One region of the Carnobacterium sp. CS13 genome, then DNA from elsewhere that is predicted to be linked to it. Evidence: a T-box and tRNA genes for the amino acid it is inferred to sense, from the RefSeq annotation. Region 1 holds a T-box; the other holds one or more tRNA genes.
The links. The T-box of region 1 lies ahead of ileS (isoleucine--tRNA ligase). A T-box ahead of a tRNA ligase gene usually reads a tRNA of that ligase, here a tRNA-Ile.
Positions count from the first base shown of each region.

Region 2: it has a tRNA-Ile gene. The T-box ahead of ileS (isoleucine--tRNA ligase) is inferred to sense a tRNA for this amino acid. The anticodon was not compared.

Region 1 is NZ_CP067364.1:842,794-845,975, forward strand. Features, by position in the region: gene JHE06_RS04045 (YlmH family RNA-binding protein) at 1-519, shown strand, start outside; gene JHE06_RS04050 (DivIVA domain-containing protein) at 601-1,281, shown strand; T-box leader at 1,277-1,492, shown strand; gene ileS (isoleucine--tRNA ligase) at 1,593-3,182, shown strand, end outside.
Region 2 is NZ_CP067364.1:563,369-566,550, forward strand. Features, by position in the region: rRNA gene JHE06_RS02715 (23S ribosomal RNA) at 1-445, shown strand, start outside; rRNA gene rrf (5S ribosomal RNA) at 538-653, shown strand; tRNA gene JHE06_RS02725 (tRNA-Val) at 683-758, shown strand; tRNA gene JHE06_RS02730 (tRNA-Lys) at 760-832, shown strand; tRNA gene JHE06_RS02735 (tRNA-Leu) at 871-955, shown strand; tRNA gene JHE06_RS02740 (tRNA-Thr) at 977-1,052, shown strand; tRNA gene JHE06_RS02745 (tRNA-Gly) at 1,056-1,127, shown strand; tRNA gene JHE06_RS02750 (tRNA-Leu) at 1,180-1,268, shown strand; tRNA gene JHE06_RS02755 (tRNA-Arg) at 1,276-1,349, shown strand; tRNA gene JHE06_RS02760 (tRNA-Pro) at 1,395-1,468, shown strand; tRNA gene JHE06_RS02765 (tRNA-Ala) at 1,480-1,552, shown strand; tRNA gene JHE06_RS02770 (tRNA-Met) at 1,582-1,655, shown strand; tRNA gene JHE06_RS02775 (tRNA-Ile) at 1,674-1,747, shown strand; tRNA gene JHE06_RS02780 (tRNA-Ser) at 1,792-1,881, shown strand; tRNA gene JHE06_RS02785 (tRNA-Met) at 1,907-1,979, shown strand; tRNA gene JHE06_RS02790 (tRNA-Asp) at 2,029-2,101, shown strand; tRNA gene JHE06_RS02795 (tRNA-Gly) at 2,107-2,177, shown strand; tRNA gene JHE06_RS02800 (tRNA-Ile) at 2,186-2,259, shown strand; tRNA gene JHE06_RS02805 (tRNA-Ser) at 2,289-2,376, shown strand; tRNA gene JHE06_RS02810 (tRNA-Glu) at 2,396-2,467, shown strand; tRNA gene JHE06_RS02815 (tRNA-Ser) at 2,524-2,613, shown strand; tRNA gene JHE06_RS02820 (tRNA-Met) at 2,639-2,711, shown strand; tRNA gene JHE06_RS02825 (tRNA-Asp) at 2,759-2,831, shown strand; tRNA gene JHE06_RS02830 (tRNA-Phe) at 2,847-2,919, shown strand; tRNA gene JHE06_RS02835 (tRNA-Gly) at 2,928-2,998, shown strand; tRNA gene JHE06_RS02840 (tRNA-Ile) at 3,009-3,082, shown strand; tRNA gene JHE06_RS02845 (tRNA-Glu) at 3,113-3,182, shown strand, end outside.

The DNA of each region.
Region 1 (3,182 bases):
ATTACCTTGTGTGAAATACGCTATCCACTTAAGTTTGCAAAAATGTCACATGGAAAAGTTTTAGGGACATTACTTTCGACCGGACTAAAAAGAGAGTATTTTGGCGACATTATTTCCGATGGCGAAAAGTGGCAATTTTTTGTTGAAGACAGCATGAAGAGTTTCGTATTAAATCAAGTGGACAAAATAGGCAATGTTTCAGTGCGTATTGAAGAGAAAACCTATTTAGATATGCTGCTGCCGATCGACAGCTGGACTGTAGTACAAGAAACGGTTTCTTCTATGCGGCTAGACACAGTTATTGCTACATTGTTTAATATCTCTAGACAACGTGCTAAACAAATGGTTGAGTCAGGTAAAATAAAATTAAATTGGGCAGAAATAACGCGGCCTGATTTTGAATTAGGATTACTAGATATTGTTTCTGTACGTGGCTTTGGAAGGCTTCAAATCCAAGAAATCGAAGGAAAAACTAAAAAGGATAAATGGCGGATACAATTTGGGGTCTTGCATAAATAGCCTTGTTTAGGTATTCTAATAGTAAATCGTTTAATTAAAAGCTTAAGAGTACAATCAATTCAGATGATGGAGGTGTCTTAGATGGTGTTAACTCCCTTAGATATACATAACAAAGAGTTCCCAGTCAAGATGCGTGGATATGACCAAGATGAAGTAAATGATTATTTAGACCAAATCATTAAAGATTATGAAATGGTATTGAAAGAAAACCGCGAATTGGAAAAGAATTTAAAATTTTCTGAAGAAAAAGTGACTCATTACAATAATTTACAAGATGCATTAAACAAATCGATCATTGTAGCTCAAGATGCTGCAGATCGCTTGAAAGAGAATGCTGCTAAAGAAGCAGAATTGATTAGTTTAGAAGCAGAAAAGAACGCAGATCGTTTATTAGATGAAGCTGTTGCCAAAGCGAAAAAAATCACGACTGAAACAGATGAGTTGAGAAGACAAAGCAGAGTCTTTAAACAACGGTTACAGTTGATGATCGAATCACAATTGGAAATGGTCAAGAATGAAGAATGGGAAGATATTCTGAAACCTTCACAAGAAGAAGCATTAGAACTCCCAACATTGAAAGAAATGCTTTCTGATATCCAAGCAACAGAAGTTGATGACGAAGATCTTAAAGAGGAAAAGACAGAAACTGACGTATCTACTGAAACAACGGATGAAGGTACTTCGGCAAAAGAAGCAGAATCTGAAGAACAAGAAGAACAAACAGAAGGCACGTTGCCTGCAATTGAATTGCCAAAAGCATAAAACGATGAATGGGACAGAAAGCATTAAAAAACCTTTTTAGCGAGTTAGAAGATGGTGAAAGTCTAACAGGCCCTTTTTAGTGTCAGATCCCCCAGGAGTGTTGATTTGAATGTATTAGTAAAATCAGCCGGTTGATTTCCGTTAACAATTACTTGAGAGAAAACGTTTTGTTTTCTGAACTTGGGTGGTACCACGAGATTTCGTCCCTTTGAGGGGTGGAGTCTTTTTTTTGTACAATGAATTTGCAATTTAAAGGCCAAAGCAGTACGCTAATAAAATAAGCACCAGATTAAAGATGGAGGAATGAACTAATGAAAATGAAAGAGACATTGCAGTTGGGAAAAACTTCTTTTCCAATGCGTGGAAACTTACCTGTACGCGAAATGGAATGGCAAAAAGATTGGGCAGAAGCAGACGTTTATGAGCAACGTCAAAAATTAAATGAAACTAAGCCTACATTTATTCTCCACGATGGCCCTCCATACGCTAATGGGAACATCCATATTGGACATGCTTTAAACAAAATCAGTAAAGATATTATTATTCGTTATAAATCCATGTCAGGATTCCGTTCTCCGTATGTTCCTGGGTGGGATACACATGGACTGCCAATTGAACAAGCGTTAACGAATAAAGGAGTTAAACGTAAAGAAATGTCTGTCGCAGAGTTTCGTAAACTATGTGAACAATATGCATGGGAACAAATCAACAAACAACGTGAAGACTTTAAACGTTTAGGAGTTGCAGGGGAATGGGACCATCCTTATGTTACTTTGACACCAGATTATGAAGAAGCTCAAATCCGTGTTTTTGGAAAAATGGCCGAAAAAGGCTATATTTACAAAGGGCTGAAACCTATTTATTGGTCACCGTCTAGTGAGTCAGCTTTAGCCGAAGCGGAAATTGAATACAAAGATGTAAAATCACCTAGTATTTATGTTGCTTTTAAAATAGTTGATGGCAAAGGTTTGATCGACGAAGCTACTTCTCTAGTCATCTGGACTACAACGCCTTGGACAATTCCATCTAACTTAGGAATCGCAGTTCACCCAGAATACGAATACGCTGTGGTCGTAGCAGATGGCAAAAAATATGTTTTAGCAAAAGAGTTAGTTGAAACTGTTGCAGAAGAAATTGGTTGGAAACAAGTTGAAGTCATCAGCGAATTAAAAGGAAAAGATATGGAATTCATGACGGCTCAGCATCCATTATACGACCGGACGTCATTAGTCATTTTAGGCGATCATGTCACTCTTGACGCAGGTACTGGTTTAGTTCATACAGCCCCTGGGCATGGTGACGATGACTATATTATCGGTCAAAAATATAAATTGGGTGTTTTATCGCCAATTGATGACCGAGGCTGTTTCACTGATGAAGCACCAGGTCTGGAAGGCGTTTTTTATGATAAAGGCAATAAGATTATCACGGATATGCTAGAAGAAAAAGGCGCATTATTAAGTTTGAGCTTCTTTATGCATAGTTATCCGCATGACTGGCGCACAAAAAAACCGGTTATCTTCCGAGCAACTCCTCAATGGTTTGCGTCTATCGACAAAGTCCGTGAAGACATTTTAAACGCAGTTGAAGGCGTAGAGTGGGTTCAAAAATGGGGAATGCAGCGTCTATACAATATGGTAAGAGACCGTGGCGATTGGGTTATTTCTCGTCAACGCGCTTGGGGTGTACCATTGCCGATTTTTTATGGTGAAAACGGGGAACCAATCATTACTCCAGAAACAATCGATCATGTAGCGAAGTTGTTTGGCGAATACGGCTCTAATATTTGGTTTGAGCGTGAAGCAAAAGATTTATTGCCAAAAGGCTTTGTTCATCCTTCAAGTCCGAATAATAGTTTCACAAAAGAAACGGATATTATGGATGTTTGGTTTGACTCTGGA
Region 2 (3,182 bases), 280 kb from region 1:
GCTTATCTCCCCCAAGAGTCCACATCGACGGGGAGGTTTGGCACCTCGATGTCGGCTCATCGCATCCTGGGGCTGTAGTCGGTCCCAAGGGTTGGGCTGTTCGCCCATTAAAGCGGTACGCGAGCTGGGTTCAGAACGTCGTGAGACAGTTCGGTCCCTATCCGTCGCGGGCGCAGGAAATTTGAGAGGAGCTGTCCTTAGTACGAGAGGACCGGGATGGACACACCGCTGGTGTACCAGTTGTTCTGCCAAGAGCATCGCTGGGTAGCTATGTGTGGACGGGATAAACGCTGAAAGCATCTAAGCGTGAAGCCCCCCTCAAGATGAGATTTCCCATCACGTAAGTGAGTAAGACCCCTGAGAGATGATCAGGTAGATAGGTTGGAAGTGGAAGTACAGCGATGTATGGAGCGGACCAATACTAATCGGTCGAGGACTTAACCAATTTTTTAAACGGTGTCTTGGTTTCGACACGATGTTGCAAGAGAAAAACACTATCCAGTTTTGAGAGAACACCGTTCTCTTGATGAAAAAATGTGCGGTGGTGACGGCAAGAAGGTCACACCTGTTCCCATGCCGAACACAGCAGTTAAGCTTCTTAGCGCCGATGGTAGTGAAGGGTTTCCCTTTGTGAGAGTAGGACGCTGCCGCGCATTGATTCATTAAATTTAATTTATCCCATGGAGGTTTAGCTCAGCTGGGAGAGCATCTGCCTTACAAGCAGAGGGTCAGCGGTTCGATCCCGTTAACCTCCACCATGAGTCATTAGCTCAGTTGGTAGAGCATCTGACTTTTAATCAGAGGGTCGCAGGTTCGAATCCTGCATGACTCATAACTAAACATCTATGATGGATAGTTATGCTACGCTTAGCGGGTGTGGCGGAATTGGCAGACGCACTAGATTTAGGATCTAGCGTCGAGAGACGTGGGGGTTCAAGTCCCTTCACCCGCACCATTTATTCTTTTTACTGTATTAGCCGGCTTAGCTCAGTTGGTAGAGCATCTGATTTGTAATCAGAGGGTCGAGGGTTCAACTCCTTTAGCCGGCACCATTTGCGGAAGTAGTTCAGTGGTAGAACGCCACCTTGCCAAGGTGGAGGTCGCGGGTTCGAACCCCGTCTTCCGCTTACTAGACCAACTAGTAAGCAAGATTTGAAAAAATCATTGCTTGTTCTAAATGCCGGGGTGGCGGAACAGGTAGACGCACAGGACTTAAAATCCTGCGGTGAGTGATCACCGTGCCGGTTCGATTCCGGCCCTCGGCACCATTATTCAGCACCCATAGCTCAATTGGATAGAGTACCTGACTACGAATCAGGCGGTTAGAGGTTCGACTCCTCTTGGGTGCATTCCATTTTACATAATCAAGAATGGAAATACCAGATTTCAACATACGGGAAGTAGCTCAGCTTGGTAGAGCACTTGGTTTGGGACCAAGGGGTCGCAGGTTCGAATCCTGTCTTCCCGATTTAAAATGTTGGGGCCTTAGCTCAGCTGGGAGAGCGCCTGCCTTGCACGCAGGAGGTCAGCGGTTCGATCCCGCTAGGCTCCACTTTTAAGTTTTTAATTATTAGATATTTTGGCGGTGTAGCTCAGCTGGCTAGAGCGTCCGGTTCATACCCGGGAGGTCGGGGGTTCGATCCCCTTCGCCGCTATTACAATTGAAAGAGCTTGGACCTTTAGCTCAGTTGGTTAGAGCAGACGGCTCATAACCGTCCGGTCGCAGGTTCGAGTCCTGCAAGGTCCATTAGTCGTATCTTTTATGATTGATTACCTTGTATACATTATAACGGAGGATTACCCAAGTCTGGCTGAAGGGAACGGTCTTGAAAACCGTCAGGTGTGTAAAAGCACGCAAGAGTTCGAATCTCTTATCCTCCTTATCTTCATTTTTTATTCTTATTATCGCGGGGTGGAGCAGTTGGCAGCTCGTCGGGCTCATAACCCGAAGGTCACAGGTTCAAATCCTGTCCCCGCAATTATTATCATAGAACGCATATGATAAATAAATAGTACAATGCAAAAAAAGGTCTCGTGGTGTAGGGGTTAACATGTCTGCCTGTCACGCAGAAGATCGCGGGTTCGATTCCCGTCGAGACCGTTTTTGCGGGTGTAGTTTAGTGGTAAAACCACAGCCTTCCAAGCTGTTGATGCGAGTTCGATTCTCGTCACCCGCTTTTTTTATGGGCCTATAGCTCAGCTGGTTAGAGCGCACGCCTGATAAGCGTGAGGTCGATGGTTCGAGTCCATTTAGGCCCATTGAAATATATATTTTAGTTATTGGATTTGGGGAAGTACTCAAGAGGCTCAAGAGGCGCCCCTGCTAAGGGTGTAGGTCGCTAACGCGGCGCGAGGGTTCGAATCCCTCCTTCTCCGTTTTTAATATTTGAAACAAGGCCCGTTGGTCAAGTGGTTAAGACACCGCCCTTTCACGGCGGTATCACGGGTTCGAATCCCGTACGGGTCATAGCAATGAATTGCTTATAATTGAATGCAGTAAGTTGTTATAACAGTTGGAATTATGGAGGATTACCCAAGTCTGGCTGAAGGGAACGGTCTTGAAAACCGTCAGGTGTGTAAAAGCACGCAAGAGTTCGAATCTCTTATCCTCCTTATCTTCATTTTTTATTCTTATTATCGCGGGGTGGAGCAGTTGGCAGCTCGTCGGGCTCATAACCCGAAGGTCACAGGTTCAAATCCTGTCCCCGCAATTATTATCATAGAACATATATGATAAATAAATAGTACAATGCAAAAAGGTCTCGTGGTGTAGGGGTTAACATGTCTGCCTGTCACGCAGAAGATCGCGGGTTCGATTCCCGTCGAGACCGTTAATTGAATACTATGGCCCGGTAGCTCAGTTGGTAGAGCACTTGATTGAAGCTCAAGGTGTCGGCAGTTCGATTCTGTCCCGGGCCATTATTTATGCGGGTGTAGTTTAGTGGTAAAACCACAGCCTTCCAAGCTGTTGATGCGAGTTCGATTCTCGTCACCCGCTTTTTTTTTATGGGCCTATAGCTCAGCTGGTTAGAGCGCACGCCTGATAAGCGTGAGGTCGATGGTTCGAGTCCATTTAGGCCCATTAAATAAAAAATTACATTTTTGTACATAAGGCCCGTTGGTCAAGTGGTTAAGACACCGCCCTTTCACGGCGGTATCACGGGTTCGAATCCCGTACGGGT